DNA from 3 places in the Parabacteroides sp. CAG:2 genome. Region 2 is predicted to be linked to each of the others. Evidence: riboswitches for the same ligand, from Rfam matches in the RefSeq annotation. Region 2 holds a riboswitch; each other region holds the start of a gene.

Region 1 (5,413 bases), on a different contig from region 2:
TATACGTCTCTTTTTCCGGCGGAAAGGATAGCGGTGTACTGTTGAATTTGTGTGTAGATTATATTCGTAGATACGCTCCGGGACGAAAACTAGGTGTATTTCATATGGATTATGAGGTTCAATACAGCCAGACGACCGAATATGTGGAAAAGGTTTATGCCGCTAATTCCGATATCCTTGATATTTATCATTGTTGTGTTCCTTTTAAAGTCCAGACATGTACATCTATGTTTCAACAATATTGGAGACCTTGGAGCGAGGAGTACCGGGATATCTGGGTTCGAGAGATGCCCCATTCATGTCTCCGGGCGAAAGACTTTGACTTTTTCAAGGAGGACATGTGGGATTATGATTTTCAGAATATGTTCCCTTTTTGGTTGTATCAACGGAAAATGGGCCGGCGTATATGTTGCCTTGTTGGTATCCGTACCCAAGAGAGTTTTAATAGGTGGCGGGCCATACATAGTGATAAGAATTACAGAAAACTAGCTAATTATAAATGGACTCGCAGAATGAATTATTCTATATATAACGCATATCCTATTTATGATTGGAAAACTCAGGATATCTGGATAGCGAACGGAAAGTTCGGTTGGACATATAATCATTTGTATGATTTGTATTATCAAGCAGGGGTGCCTTTGTCCCGGCAACGTGTGGCGAGCCCATTCATATCCCAAGCGATATCCACACTGTTCATTTACAAAGTTGTCGATCCCGACATGTGGGGGCGGATGGTTGGACGTGTAAACGGTGTTGGCTTTGCCGGTATATATGGGAATACCTCCGCTATGGGATGGAGGGCTATCAAGTGCCCAGCCGGGTTCTCTTGGGAGAAATATATGTATTTTCTCCTAAATACTTTACCCGAAGAAACTCGTGAGAACTATTTGAATAAGTTAAGAGTCAGCCGTAAATTCTGGAGAGAAAAAGGAGGATGCCTCAGTGAGGAGACTATCGCTAAGTTACGGGCGGCTAATATTCCTATCATTGTGGAAGAATGTACCGCTTACCATACGGATAAGAAACCGGTACGGATGGAGTATATCGATGATATCAATATACCCGAGTTTAAAGAAATCCCTACTTACAAACGTATGTGTGTTTGTATTTTGAAAAACGATCATACATGTAAGTATATGGGTTTTTCCCAGACAAAACGAGAGAGGGATATGAGAAAAGAAGTAATGGACAAATATAATTTTTATAAGCATGGGAAACTTTGTTAGTCCGGCATATGGTGTTAGGGCTGTCCCTATAGAAAAAATTGTAGCCAACAGCTATAACCCTAATATCATGGCACCACCGGAAATGCGATTATTGGAACTTTCCATTTGGGAGGATGGCTATACGATGCCTTGCGTCTGTTATTATCTTGAAGAGGATGATTTATATGAGATAGTAGATGGTTATCATCGTTATCTGGTTATGAAGCAATCTCAAAGGATTTATGATCGTGAGAAAGGAATGTTGCCTGTAACGGTGATTGAGAAAGATATTTCAAACCGAATGGCTTCAACCATTCGCCATAACAGGGCTCGAGGGATGCACAACTTGGAACTTATGACGGAGATTGTTACGGAGTTGGTCAAATCTGGGATGTCTGATAAGTGGATCATGCGTAATATTGGAATGGATAAAAATGAGTTACTTCGGTTCAAGCAGATTTCGGGATTAGCTGAATTATTCCGGGATAAAGAATTCGGTTGGTCTGATGACTGGTCGGAAGAAGATTAAGCTTCTTACATTTTGTTTGGCTGAGCGTTTTTTGCCTTTTATGGCTCTGTTGAGTACATATATACTAATTTTTTGTACATTTGCCCCCGACTTTTCACATAGGGGTGCCCGAGTCATACGGGCTGAGATTATACCCATCGAACCTGATCCGGGTAATGCCGGCGAAGGGAAAATAAGGTAGAACTAGGAAATAAAGGGGGCGTTACCTCTATGTGCTCCCTGATGTTTAAACTTTAATTAGTTATTAAGATGGAACAGATTGTTTCAAGTGGAATCATTGACTCTTACTTCGAGAAGTTGAAGAGCAACTTGTCTGTGGATGTAGCGATCGTGGGAGGGGGACCTTCCGGTATCGTGGCCGCTTATTTCTTGGCGAAAGCCGGTAAGAAGGTGGCGTTGTTTGATCGTAAGCTGGCTCCCGGTGGAGGTATGTGGGGCGGCGCTATGATGTTCAACGATATCGTGGTGCAGGAAGAGGCTATGCCGATTATCAAGGAATTGGGCGTAAGCTATAAGGAGGGTGCTAACGGCACGTATATCATGGATTCGGTACATACCACTTCCGCTTTGATTTATCAGGCGACGAAGGCGGGCGCTACGATCTTTAACTGCTATTCGGTAGAGGACGTGGTGTTTCATAACGATGCCGTAGCCGGTGTGGTAGTGAACTGGGCTCCGGTAATCCGTGAGGGGATGCACGTGGATCCGTTGACGATCATGGCAAAGGCTGTCTTGGAAGGTACGGGGCATGATTGCGAGATTGCCCGTGTGGTAGCCCGTAAGAATGATATCCAATTGAATACACCGACCGGAGGCGTGATCGGCGAGCGTTCCTTGAATGTGGAGCTGGGTGAGCAGACAACGGTGGAGAACACGAAGGAGATCTACCCGGGATTATTCGTTTCCGGTATGGCCGCTAACGGCGTAAGCGGTAGCTTCCGTATGGGACCGATCTTTGGAGGCATGCTGATGAGCGGCAAGAAGGCTGCTGAGTTGATCTGCGAAAAACTTGGGAATTGAAAATTGAGAATTGAGAATTGAAAATTATAGATTGTTGTATCTTTAATTTTCAATTCTCAATTCCCAACGGTTTTTCCTTGTCTCAAGAATAAGAATCCCGTTATGATCAACGCCGTGGATAATCCCGTATAGAATACGGAAATGAAAGAATTCGGCAGTAAATGGAACGCGCGGATCGTGACCCCGAAAGCGATCATGAAGATCATGATAATCCAACCTTTCACGTCGAAGAAAGAGAACGGGCAATGTTTCCCGTTTTTCCGGGAGATCCGTTCGGAATGTTTATAGAAAAGCCGTTTAAAGACCAAATTGAAGAAAAGCAAGAAAACGATGGTCGCTTCCCCGATCTTGAATAACCAATAATGGGTATCGTTTAACCATGTGACGATACCGATGCGTAAGATATTGATACCGGCGAAAATCCATACGCAACCGGCGGTATATAATAATACCTTTTTATTTACTCCAAACTTCATCTATCTTTTTATTTACCGCAAACTTACAACATTCATGTAAAAAACGGAAAAATATCCTTATCTTTGTGCCATGCGTGAGAAAATGAAACAGAGGATTGTACAATACGTGGTGCTGATGGCCGGCATCTTGGCGTTGCTTTCTGTGGTTATCCCTCACCATCATCACCGGGACGGGATGCCTTGTTATCAATCCTTGACCGCGGAGCAAGCGCATGGCGATAAAAGCACAGATACGCATGATTGCGGTTGCGACGGGCATAACTTGGCCTATTTCAGTACGCATATTTTTCATTTTATGGATGGAGATGTGGATATACATCTGATGCCGTTACTCGTCTTATTTGATTACATTTATCCACCTGAACCGGCGTTTTGCGGACAGCTCCTTGATCACGAGAACGCCCCCTACATTGAGTCGCTGCACGACGCTTGGATAGTGAGTGCCTCGGGACTTCGTGCCCCTCCTATGTCTTGATACCTCGTTTGTGAGAGCGGGTGAGGATAGACTTGCCCCTATCTATTTATTATTAACGATATCAAGATTTTTTACACAATGAAGAAAATATATTTGGTAGGTGCGATGTGCGCTTACCTGTTTGCCGGTTGTGCGGGAAATGCGTCGCAAGCCGGACACGATGAGCATAATCATGAATTAGAGGCTCACGATCATGATCATGAGGGACATGAACACGAAGGCCATGACCATGAGCATGAGGCCGGTGGTACCCATCCCGGCGAGATTGTCTTTAAGAAGGCTTTAGCCGAGGCCGTTGGTTTGCAGACTGTAACGGTTAATCCCGCTCCTTTCACGGATGTGATTAAGACGAGCGGACGAGTAATGGCGGCGCAAGGGGAGGAGTCCGTGATCGTCGCTACCGTCCCCGGCGTGATCTCGTTTGGTAGCTTGCCATTCGTGGATGGTACGGCGGTACGCAAGGGACAGGCCGTGTTGAGTATCGCTTCCAACGCCCTCTCTGATGGAGACGTGGCGGCAAAGGCTAAATTCGCTTATGAGACGGCGAAAAAGGAATACGAGCGTATGCAAGCCTTGGTAGGCGATAAGATCGTATCCGCCAAGGATTTCGAGCAGGCCCGCTTGAATTACGAGAACGCCAAGGTCGCTTATGAGGCGATAGCGGGAAAACAGACGGCGAAAGGCGTGTCTGTAGTCTCTCCCTTGAACGGTTACTTGAAGAACATCCAAGTGAAAGAGGGTGATTATGTATCCGTAGGTCAGCCTTTGGCTACGATCTCGCAAAACAATCGTTTGGTATTGCGTGCGGACGTGTCTGAGAGGTATTACAACGATCTTCCCATGATCCAAACCGCTAATTTCATGACTCCGTATGATAACGCTCTCTATAAATTGTCTGATTTGCGTGGACGGTTGTTATCGTATGGAAAGGCTTCCGATATGAACTCTTTCTATGTACCGGTGACTTTCGAGTTCGATAATAAAGGAGCGGTTATCCCCGGTTCTTTCGTGGAGATCTTTTTGTTGACAAAGCCGATGGAGAATGTCTTGAGCGTGCCTGTCTCCGCCCTTATCGAGGAGCAGGGCATTTATTCGGTATTTATCCGTCTGGATGAGGAAGGCTATAAGAAGCAATGGGTGACGCTGGGAGCGAATAACGGCTCGGAGGTACAGATCCTTTCCGGATTGAAACCGGGCGATGAGGTCGTGACCCGTGGCGCTTACCAGATCAAGTTGTCTTCCGCTTCTAACGCGATACCGGCTCATAGCCATAGCCATTAATAGGAGGGACGTTGCATGTTAAATAAGATAATTTATTATTCATTGCACAACCGGTTGGTAATCTTGGTTTGTGCGCTATTGCTGATGATCTGGGGTACGTACACGGCGTTTAATACGGACGTGGATGTGTTCCCGGACTTGAACGCCCCAACGGTCGTGATCATGACCGAGGCGAACGGTATGGCTCCCGAGGAGGTAGAACGCTTGGTGACATTCCCTGTGGAGACTGCCGTGAACGGTGCGATGGACGTGCGGCGTGTACGTTCCTCGTCTACCACCGGATTCTCCGTGGTTTGGGTAGAGTTTGATTGGGGTACGGATATTTACCGGGCTCGTCAGATCGTGTCCGAGAAACTGGCAGTCTTGGGTGAGAGCCTTCCCGAGAACGTAGGTAAACCGACCTTAGGCCCGCAGTCATCCATCT
Region 2 (5,413 bases):
TTTCGCTTCCTTTAATAATCTCAAGGGTAACTCAGCGGAAGGAAATCTCCCATTCGCTACGATCACACATCCTCCTTCCAGACTTTCCATATTATCTCCCATAATTCAAAATTCATAATTCAAAACTCTTCCCCTTTCTTCCGCCAATTGTAATAGCCTACTATGGCTAGTGTCGCATAGCAAAAATAGAGTAGCATCGTCGGATACAAGCCCCGAAGGTAATAAAGATATACGGAAACGAGGTTTACGATTACCCAAAAAATCCAATGCTCGATAATTCGCCTTGCCAGCATCCAAGTAGCGACAATGCCTACCGACGTGGTGAACGCATCGCCTACGGGGATGGGAGAGTCCGTGAATTGATGAAGGAGATACCATAAGATGGCGAATACAACGGCCAATGTTCCGATAATCCCCACGAAAAGCGGAAGGCTCAGATGGGTGTATAGGATACAGTCGGAGGGAAGACTGTCGTTTTCCGTGTGTATCTCATGTTTCTTCCGGGTCCATTGATAGAAACCGTATATGCTGATTCCTACGTAATAGGTTTGCAATCCCATGTCCGCATAGATCTTAGCGGACAGGAAGACAAATACATACACGAGGGAGGTGAGGAATCCCACCACCCACATGGCCTTATGTTGTTTAATCTCTAGAAAGAGATAGAGTAGACCGGTTATTACTCCGAAGTATTCTAGCCAAACCATTTTAGTAATTGAAAATTAAGTTAGAATTTGAAGGTGATCCTGGCCATGGCGTTCGTGCCGGCTTGGGTGAAATAACCGTCATCCTTTTTACGTGTGTCGTTTTCGATATAAGAGTATACCCATGCGTTGGTCTCGTACTTCTCGTTGAAGAGGTTGTTGATAGTCACGTCTAGGGTTATTTCTTTCATGAACTTAGGCTGGAAGGCGTAACCGATACGTAGGCTATTGATAAAGTAGGGATCGATGGAACGATCCTTGCTGCTTGAATTGTCTATGTATTGGCGGCCTACTACTTGCGAGTTGAAACTAGCGATAAATCCTTTGTAAGCGAAATCGAACATGCTGTTTGCGATTAGGTCTGGGGAGAAAGCGATATTCGTTGTACCTAGATCGTTGATCTCTTGTACTCCGGTATCCCAGTTATCCACGTATTCCACGAAATGCTTGATTTTATTTTGGCTGAGGGTTACGTTCGCGTTCCAATTCAGCCAAGAGGTGATTTGTACACCTCCGGTAAGCTCGATGCCCATTCGGTAGCTATCCTTTATATTGGAAGTGAGGGCCTCACCGATCTCGCTGATCTTGCCGGTCAGGATCAATTGGTTGTTGTAATCCATGAAATAGAGATTGGCTCCAACCCGGAAACGGTTGTTACCAAAACTATAACCGGCCTCGTAATCATATAAGGTCTCGTGGGTAGGACGTTCTTCGGGGCCTGCCTCCGTGAAATTGTCACGGTTCGGTTCCCGGTTTGCGACGGAGAAAGAGACGAATGCGTTATGGCCGTTGTTATGGAAGTTTATACCGGCTTTCGGGTTGAAGAAGTTCCAGTTCTTATGAATGTCCAGCTCTTCCTCGGCTTTGTCATCGTTTCCCTTAATGGTGTAATGGATCCCACGGTATTGTAAGTCCAGATAGCCGGTGAAAAGAGGGGAAAGACGTTGGGTCAATTTTGCGTATGCGTTGTAGTCTAATTTCTTACCGGTATTGCGGTAATATTCGTAATCCGGTTGTGGCAAGACGTTTGCGCTTTTGGTCCACATTACCCGGCCAAAATGGTCGCCTACGTAGTTGTTGACGGCGGTTCCCAGCGTAAGGCGGGTGTTGTCATGTTGATAGTTCGCGCTATAAACGGCTCCATAGAAATAATTGTCGAGCCATTTACGGCGCACAAGGTCCGTCTTTTTTACGGTATTACCCTCCGGATCGATATATTCCGGTAGTTTATAACTGCTGAATTTGGCTTTCGATTTATAATCCTCGTAATATCCGTTACCATCGGTGTAATGAAGGGTCAGGTTCATATTCCAGAAATCTCCGATACGCTGGCTGGCCATTAAATGGTAGTTGTGTTGCCAATAATTATCCGTCTGATTGTTATAAAACTTCTTCACTCCATCTTCCTCATATTCTCCGCATGGATTATAGCTACGATCTGTGTCAAGTAAATAAGACGGAACACCGTTCCATGCTTGATAGGTCTTCTCGCTGTTCCCGAAGGCTTGGAATTTAATCAATGTATTATCGGCATAGAAAGCGGCGGAGGCATAGTAAGAGCTCATACGGGCGGAGGCACGATCGATAAAGCCGTCGCTACGGATATTGGAGTAGCGGACGTCGAAAGCGAAATGATCGTAAAGTAATCCGGTACCGCCTTTTACCGTATGCTTCAGCGTACCGAAAGAACCTGCTGATACGGAATATTCGCCGTAAGGCTTTAAGGACGGTTTCTCGGTCTGCATGGCGACCGTAGCGCCAAAAGCCGCGGCTCCGTTCGTAGAGGTTCCGGCACCTCGTTGGATCTGGATCGATTCTACCGAGGAGGCTATATCGGCCATATTAGCCCAGAATACGGTATGAGACTCGGAGTCATTAACCGGTACGCCATTGATCGTGATATTGATACGGTTCGCGTCTGTACCCCGGATACGAAAACCGGAGTAACCTATACCTGTTCCGGCATCCGAGGTCATGATAACAGACGGGGATTGGGAGATAAGGAATGGGATACCTTGCCCGTTGTTCCGGCTGCTTAGCTCTTGTTTGGAGATGTCGCTATAAGCTACCGGGGTTTCTTTCCCGACTTTGGTAGCGGTAATAACTACTTCATCCAAAGATACGTCTTTTGAGATTTTCAAGGAGTCGACCGGACTGGGCATTTGTGCCTTGACGGTTGTAGCCAGTAAGGAGCCGGCCAAGATAACCAATACATTTTTCATCTTTTCATCTTTTTGCTTTAAAACTAAATAGATGAATAGAAAGGATCGGAGAAGCATGAATCCCTACGACAGCATTACCTGTACAGGTTCTATGGGTATGATCTCAGCCCGCTCCTTTCGTGAAGGATTTTGCGAGCACCCCTTCGTATTCGGCAGCAAAGATAGGCATAAAAGTGTTAATAAATATTACTGTCAATAGTAAATCGGATTTCTATAGATATTAATTCTGATTACTATGGATAGTAATCCGGTTTGTGTCGTATTAATTTTTTCTGTAAAAAGATGAGGATATTTTGAGAACTCATTGATTTTTTGTATATTTGCGGGCGATTAAGTGAAGTTGAGGAGGGGGCGGGTAGTCCCCTTCTTTTGTTCTTAACAGATATGTGTATGATAGAAAAGAAAGTGGTAAGCCAATTAATAGAGGAAAAACTAGCCTCTTCAAGCAATTATTTAGTAGACGTGGTGATTAAACCGGGAAACCTGATAGTCGTTGAAATTGATAACGATGAAGCGGTAAGCATTGATGATTGCGCCGAGTTGAGCCGGTATTTGGAGGAGCATCTGGATCGTGACGTCGAGGATTATGAGCTGGAGGTTGGCTCCGCCGGCATTACTTCTCCTTTCAAGGTACTTCGCCAATACGTCAAGAACATCGGAAACGAGGTGGAGATGCTGTTGAAAAACGGCTCGAAGCTGACCGGTGTGTTGAAATCTGCCGACGAGAACGGTGTGGTTGTCTCTGTCGAGAAGAAGGTGAAACCGGAAGGCGCTAAGCGGAAGGTGACTGTGGTGGAGGATGAGTCGTATACATTTGATGAAATAAAATATACAAAATACTTAATAAGATTCAAGTAAGATTATGGCCAAGAAAGAGGAAACAATCAGTATGATTGACACCCTTGCGGAGTTCAAGGAGTTGAAGAATATCGATAAAGATACGATGATTAGCGTTTTGGAAGATTCGTTCCGTAACGTGATCGCCAAGATGTTTGGCACGGATGAGAACTATGACGTGATTATCAACCCTGAGAAAGGTGATTTCGAGATATGGAGAAACCGTACGGTTGTGGCTGATGATGAATTGGAGGATGAGAACTTGCAGCTTACGTTGACGGAGGCCCGTAAAATCGATGCCGACTGTGAGGTGGGCGAGGAAGTGACCGACGAGGTGCATTTCGCAGACTTCGGACGCCGTGCGATCTTAAACTTGCGCCAAACTTTGGCTTCAAAGATACTTGAATTGCAGAAAGACAGCTTGTACGCTAAGTATAAGGATAAAATCGGCCACATCATCGCCGCTGAGGTTTATCAGGTGTGGAAGAAAGAAATCCTGTTGCTGGATGACGATGGTAATGAGTTGCTACTGCCGAAATCCGAGCAAATCCCGACCGATTTCTATCGTAAGGGAGAGACCGTACGTGCGATCGTTCAACGTGTGGATAACTATAATAACAACCCGAAGATCCTTCTTTCCCGTACGGATAAGGTCTTCTTGCAACGGTTGTTTGAGTTGGAGGTTCCGGAGATTAATGACGGCTTGATTACGATCAAGGCGATCGCCCGCATCCCGGGAGAGCGTGCCAAGGTGGCTGTCGAGTCATACGATGACCGTATTGATCCGGTAGGCGCTTGCGTAGGTATGAAAGGCTCTCGTATCCACGGAATCGTTCGCGAGTTGAGAAACGAGAACATTGATGTGATTAATTACACCTCAAATCTCTCTTTGTTTATCCAGCGTGCCTTAAGCCCGGCTAAGATCTCTTCTATCCGTGTGAATGAGGAGGAAAAGAAAGCTGAGGTTTATCTACGTCCGGAGGAGGTTTCTTTAGCGATCGGTAAGGGCGGTCTGAATATTAAGTTGGCTTGTATGTTGACTGAGTATACGATTGACGTATTCCGTGATATCGAAGGAGCGGACGAGGAGGATATCTACTTGGATGAGTTCTCCGACGAGATCGACAGCTGGGTGATCGACGCACTGAAGAATATAGGATGCTATACGGCGAAGAGTGTCCTTGCTATGGACCGCAATGAGATTATTGAACGTGCCGATCTGGAAGAACAGACCGTGGACGATCTTTTAGCTATCTTATCTGCGGAATTTGAAGATGAAGGTAACGAATAAGTATTACGACAAAGTTAGATATGCCTATAAAATTAATTCAAGTACAGAGAAAATTGAACGTGGGAATCAACACGGTGGTTGAGTTCCTGCACCGGAATGGGTTCTCGGTTGAGGATAATCCCAACACGAGGATCAGTGATGAACAGTATGCTTTGCTCGTAAAAGAGTTTGGAAAGGATCTGCCAGAGAAAGATCGTAATTTTGCGGCGGATCGTATGCGGAAAGAGGTTCCTTCTGTGAAAGAAGAGAAGACCGCGGAAATAAAGACAGTGATACCGGAAGAATTCAGACCTAAGATCGTAATGAAGGGTCATATTGATTTGGATGGTGGACAACATAAAAAACAGCAGGAAGAGCCG
Region 3 (5,413 bases), on a different contig from region 2:
TACCACCTATCGCAAAGATAGGAATATCGATGCCAGCCTCCTTGCATTGAGCGATTATTTTACGATAACCATCCAAGCCTAAGATGGGACTCAAATTCTTCTTGGTACCCGTAAAGCGATACGGCCCTAGTCCGATATACGAGGCGCCTCGTTCTACGGCCAGCCGGATATCCTCAAAAGTATTCGCCGTAGCCCCGATATAGAAGATGGCATTGGAATCTAACTTGTCTCTCAGTACTTCCCAAGCGATATCCAAGGGCATATCATTCTTACCCAGATGACAAGCCGTAGCGCCACATGTCACGGCAGCCTCCAGATCATCGTTTACGCAGAAATCCACGATTCGCTCACATTCTTCCGCGCAGATAGTGGCACATGTACGTACGGTATCCTCATAAATCCCATCCTTCATGCGCAACTGTATCCATGAGCACCCTCCTTGGATTGCCATGCTTACCTCGTCGCATTCCGTATATTTAGGCGTACGATGCGTTATAAACATCAAGCGATTGTTTCCACCAAAAGGGGGGCGTAATCCGGTTGTTCTCCGACCGACTCTTCCATTCTCATCATATCCGAAATAATAATTTAAGGCCATACTTGTAATCGTTTGAATTGTTTTATGAGTTGATCCGCAACAAGAAGGGAGGGATCGTTTCCCCAAAGGGCCCCGAGAACGGCGACACCGCCGAAGGGGATATCTTTTAATTTCGTTATTGTCCGCGGGCAGATTCCTCCCAAGGCAATCACCTTATCATCGATGATGCCCTTCGCGTTTCGCAATCCATCTAAGGAGAATCCGCTACCATATCCTTCTTTGGATATACTCTGAAAGATCGGGCTAAGGAACACATAGTCGCATACCGGTTTATACTCGATAATCTCTTCCAGACTATGGCAAGAACGACTTATACTACCTTTATATAAAGGTGGAGCTTCCGGGTTCCTCTTGTTCAAATGGACTCCTCCTAAAGCCCTTTCTTCTGCCAAGGTAAACCAATCATGAAGAACGATCCTGTCGTAATAAGCCGGAGAGATCTTATCCAATAAGCCCTCCAATTCATCACGTTTACAATCCGGTTTACGTAGATGTAAACGAGACATTCCTTCTGCGAATAGAAGTTCGATCAAAGAAGCTTCATCCGCGAAAAAATAAGGTGTAGTAATTACGACCAGCTTATTCATGATTCCATCGGATTTTATGAAGGGCAGAGGGTGAGAAGAAGTGGTTTACAGGTCCGTGCCCTTTTCCCATGCATACATTCGCCCCGTGAACGAGCGCGTTATTCATATATTCCTTGGCTAATCGTACGGCTTCCACCAATGAATGGCCGAGTGCCATATAAGCGGCGATGGCGGACGATAGCGTACAGCCTGTTCCATGGGTATTGAAGGTCTCCACTGTTGGCGAGGCCAGACAAATCGGATTATTCTCATTGATAAATAACCGATCCACCGTTTCTACTCCGGGAATATGCCCCCCTTTGATCAATATAGCGTTACATCCTTTTTCCTGCAATTTCCGGGCGGCACATAAGATATCCGCCTCGTTATTGATTTTTATACCGGAAAGATATTCCGTCTCGGGAATATTCGGAGTAAGCAGTGTCGCTTTAGGGAACAACTCATCAATGATGGTTCGGATGGCGTCATCCTCCAATAATTTACTTCCGCTCGTGGATATCATCACTGGATCTAAAATGATAGAAGTCTGTTGGAAGGAAGATAAAGTTTCAGATACGACCTTTACGGCATCCTTGTTATGTAGCATCCCTATTTTTACGGCATCTACGATGAAATCCTCAAGAATAGCTTCGATTTGTTCTCTCAAAATCTCGGGAGAGATCGCTTGGATCCCTCGCACTCCCTGTGTGTTTTGAGCGGTTATAGCCGTTATCGCCGAGGCTCCAAAAACCCCCAGCGAGGAAAAAGTCTTAATATCCGCTTGTATTCCGGCACCACCGCCACTATCAGAGCCCGCGATCGTTAAAGCTACCGGATAACGGTACATTTCATTTTTATCCATCTAACATTCGTTTTTCTTACGGCGGCATTACCCGCATCAAGTAGTAAGGGTATGATCTCAGCCCATATAGTATGGCACCCCTTCGACGGCGCAAACTTAGTGAAAAAAATCGATATTAAGATATTTCCGGCTTTTAAACGATAATTTTAACGCAAGGTTATACTTCCATAAATCGTAGACGGGAGCCTTCTGGTTTTAGAAGGCTTCCGTCATATTCATATAAACCGCCATCCCTTTTTGGTTCGGGTCTTTGCCTACGTCTAGGCGGAAGTTCTTGCCGGGTTGCATTTGGATACGTAAGCCTACGCCATAGTTGAACTTCCATTTATTCCAGTCTACGATAGGAGCGTTTCCGATCGTACCCGTGCCGACCCAGCCAACAAAACCACACTTCGCCCAGAAATTACCGCTCTTATATTTCTCCACGCTGCCGAACATATGACGATACTCCAGAATCCCATACGCCATGGTCTTGTCACGGTACTTGCCCCAATAGTATCCGCGAAGATCGAAAGGAGAGCCAAACGAAGGAAGCTCCGTAAAAGGAACGTTTCCCACACCGATTTGTGTCTTGGCGATCCATGCCAAGGTGCTACGAGGACGAAATACTTGCTGGAATTGGCGGTATTCTAACTCGAACATCTCATAATTATATGCACCGCCTAAATACTTTCCATACACTTTAGCGATCGCGCTTAGTAACATACCGGAACTTGGGGTCGCCACGTCATTTCGTGTATCGTATTGAATCAAGCCGCCGACACCGATATTGACATAATCTCGTTTGAACTTATTGAAATAAGGATCTTCGGCCATCACCGGGTTGATATCATCTGATTTGCTGAAATTAATATCAAAAAGAGGACCCGTATATAAATGAGGCCTAACTTCCCATACGAAACGGGGATATAGTTGGATAGAACTCTTATGGAATTTCGTTGTCGAATCGCTTTTCTCGATTTGCTCGATCGTCTCATAGCCTTTCCCGAAATAATGCGAAGGTTCGTTCCGATAACCGTAACTGATATAAATACGGAAGCGATTCTCGTTGAAGAATAAGGTACCGGCACCGGCAAAAACGAACGTCCCGTTTAAGGTGATGTTAAATCCCGCAGGGATAAACGATCGCTGGGATATCGTATCATTCTTGTTTAAGCGAAAGCTAGCCAAAACCGCGCCACCTACGCCAAAGGAGGCTTCCGGCGTGTAAGACGGTCCGCCAAGGATAGACCACCAGATCCTTTTGTTGGCCCGTATGGAGTCTTTATGTAATTGTTTATGATAACGTTGTATTTGCTTTTCGGTCATAGGCTTACCGTCCAGCATCAGCACTTCTTTCGGAATCGTGTCATTGGAAATACCTTGCGCCTTTACGGAAAAGGCGAATAGAAGGCAGGCCATATAAATTAAAAGATATCTAAACATTATTTTAATCAATATTTAGAGGGCAAAAGTACGAAATCCTCCTAATATGTATTCTTAAAGAATCCCTAATAAAAAAGAATAAACAGCTAAAAAGAAATGCTATTACAGTCTGGGGGTTGTAGAGACGTAGCGTGCGTGCTGCGTCTCTACAGCTAAGATTGGTATAAGACCTTGCCCTCTTCGGATATTAACAGCAAGGTTAGTTCGCCGTCGGGAAGGATGGGAGCGCAATACGATTTACATTTTTGTAAAAGTAATGGGAAGAAACGATTTTGTTCTTTTTCCGCAAGAAGCTCCCATAATTCACGGGCCAACGTAATCCGATTGATTGCATCTACGGTCGCCTCCTCGCATTTCGCTTCTTTCGCTACATCTTGAAGGAAGCCTTTGTTCATGACGACTTTTTTGCTGTGTGTATCCAGGAAACCTTCCGCAAGTTTCACCGCCTTGCCGATCATGATACCTAAGATAACCTGCTTGAAACCTAAATCGGCAGCGATCTTTAGCGTCTCTCCTATAAAGTTCCCGTAATGGACGAATGATTGTGGAGGCAAAGAAGCGTATAAGCTCCGAAGGTAACGTTCACTCTTCGCCCCGGAATTAATAACCAACGTCTCGCAACCTATCGCTTTGGCGACACTGGCTTCTTTCCGTATCGAGGCGATAAAAGCGTCCGATGAGAAAGGACGCACAATTCCGGATGTCCCGATAATGGAGATTCCCCCGATAATTCCAAGTTTCGGATTGAAGGTACGTTTCGCCAACTCCTCGCCACCGGGAACCGAGACCGTGACAATAGCGACGGAATCGGGTGAGGGCAGGAGTGGAATCAGCTCTTGCCGGATCATCTTACGGGGCGTGGCGTTTATAGCCGGGCCACCGACTTTCAAGCCGAGTCCCGGAAGGGTCACGGTTCCGACTCCTTCACCTGCTTGGAAGATGACTCTTCCCGTATCGTCGCTTTCTGTTTCTTGACAATGTTCTTCTTGTGCCATTACCGTGGCACGCTTGTGCCATCGGCTTGGCACAGCTGTGCCATCATCGTGGCACGACTCTGCCACGGCGATGGCACAACCGGATGCATCGGGAGATAATTGAACAGTAACCCGGATCCGGCTATGATTCGTCACGTCCGGATCATCCCCAGACTCCTTGATCACGGTACAGGTGGCGGAACACCCGGCCCATTCGGTATAGGCTACCGGCAACGTTATCTGTTCTCCCGAGGGTAATGTTATCTGGCTTTCTGTTTGTTCCTTCCTTGATAATAAGGCCAATAAAGCGGCTTTTGCGGCGGCGGTAGCACAAGCTCCGGTCGTATATCCGCTTTTCAAGGGAAAGAATTCTGGTAATAGGCGTTCAATTTGTTTGCGCAATCCGTCTTCACCATACACTCGGTAGAAAGTTTCCGGTAATGCGGGACGCTTCACGACAAATACTGGTATTCCGAATTGGCGGGCAGCGTTCACTTTATCCGTAAAATAGCCGGAGAAACCACTTTCCTTTGTCAAGATGGCGTCCGGATGGAGTTGCTCCAACAACTTTAACTCATCCTCGCCTTCTCGATAGAAAACCAGACTTTCTTGGGGGAAGCCCTGCTTCTCGGCCAACGACAAAGATTCCTCCCGCTCCAATATACGTAACCAAGTGGTATGCGATCGCCAATAAGGACGGAGCGGGGCAAGGGTGTTCACGCCACTGAGGGCAAGTAGCCGTTGGATACCTTTATTTTCCATTTGGCGAATTGCGTCTGCATAACTATCGCACCAAATCAAGTCCTCATCACGAAGTGGATACCGACGTTCGTAACGAATCACCGGAATCCGTAAGCATTTCGATACCTGTTCGATCGTTTGGTGTAACACTTGAGCGAAAGGGTGTGCCGCATCGATCAATAGCTTAATTGCGTGGTCACGACAAAAACACTCCATTTCCTCCGCATTCATGGCTCCGGTCAAACGG

Evidence for each region. A riboswitch is a leader RNA that binds a small molecule or an ion and turns the genes downstream of it on or off. The one in region 2 is predicted to bind thiamine pyrophosphate.
Region 1: it holds a riboswitch for thiamine pyrophosphate, as region 2 does, so the genes downstream of both, QVP94_RS08780 (sulfide-dependent adenosine diphosphate thiazole synthase) here and QVP94_RS10450 (TonB-dependent receptor) in region 2, are expected to answer to the same signal.
Region 3: it holds a riboswitch for thiamine pyrophosphate, as region 2 does, so the genes downstream of both, thiD (bifunctional hydroxymethylpyrimidine kinase/phosphomethylpyrimidine kinase) here and QVP94_RS10450 (TonB-dependent receptor) in region 2, are expected to answer to the same signal.

Annotation. Positions count from the first base shown of each region.
Region 1 covers NZ_FR885289.1:11,963-17,375, reverse strand. Annotated here, with positions in the region: gene QVP94_RS08790 (DUF3440 domain-containing protein) at 1-1,229, shown strand, start outside; gene QVP94_RS08785 (IbrB-like domain-containing protein) at 1,213-1,737, shown strand; TPP riboswitch at 1,828-1,924, shown strand; gene QVP94_RS08780 (sulfide-dependent adenosine diphosphate thiazole synthase) at 1,987-2,757, shown strand; gene QVP94_RS08775 (hypothetical protein) at 2,814-3,233, opposite strand; gene QVP94_RS08770 (DUF6769 family protein) at 3,304-3,708, shown strand; gene QVP94_RS08765 (efflux RND transporter periplasmic adaptor subunit) at 3,787-4,989, shown strand; gene QVP94_RS08760 (efflux RND transporter permease subunit) at 5,005-5,413, shown strand, end outside.
Region 2 covers NZ_FR885301.1:16,038-21,450, forward strand. Annotated here, with positions in the region: gene QVP94_RS10440 (thiamine diphosphokinase) at 1-102, opposite strand, end outside; gene pnuC (nicotinamide riboside transporter PnuC) at 120-707, opposite strand; gene QVP94_RS10450 (TonB-dependent receptor) at 728-2,926, opposite strand; TPP riboswitch at 2,969-3,079, opposite strand; gene rimP (ribosome assembly cofactor RimP) at 3,317-3,784, shown strand; gene nusA (transcription termination factor NusA) at 3,789-5,054, shown strand; partial or broken gene infB (translation initiation factor IF-2) at 5,075-5,413, shown strand, end outside.
Region 3 covers NZ_FR885305.1:79,745-85,157, reverse strand. Annotated here, with positions in the region: gene QVP94_RS11735 (thiamine phosphate synthase) at 1-598, opposite strand, end outside; gene QVP94_RS11730 (thiamine phosphate synthase) at 589-1,185, opposite strand; gene thiD (bifunctional hydroxymethylpyrimidine kinase/phosphomethylpyrimidine kinase) at 1,178-2,026, opposite strand; TPP riboswitch at 2,021-2,118, opposite strand; gene QVP94_RS11720 (BamA/TamA family outer membrane protein) at 2,222-3,451, opposite strand; gene cbiD (cobalt-precorrin-5B (C(1))-methyltransferase CbiD) at 3,604-5,413, opposite strand, start outside.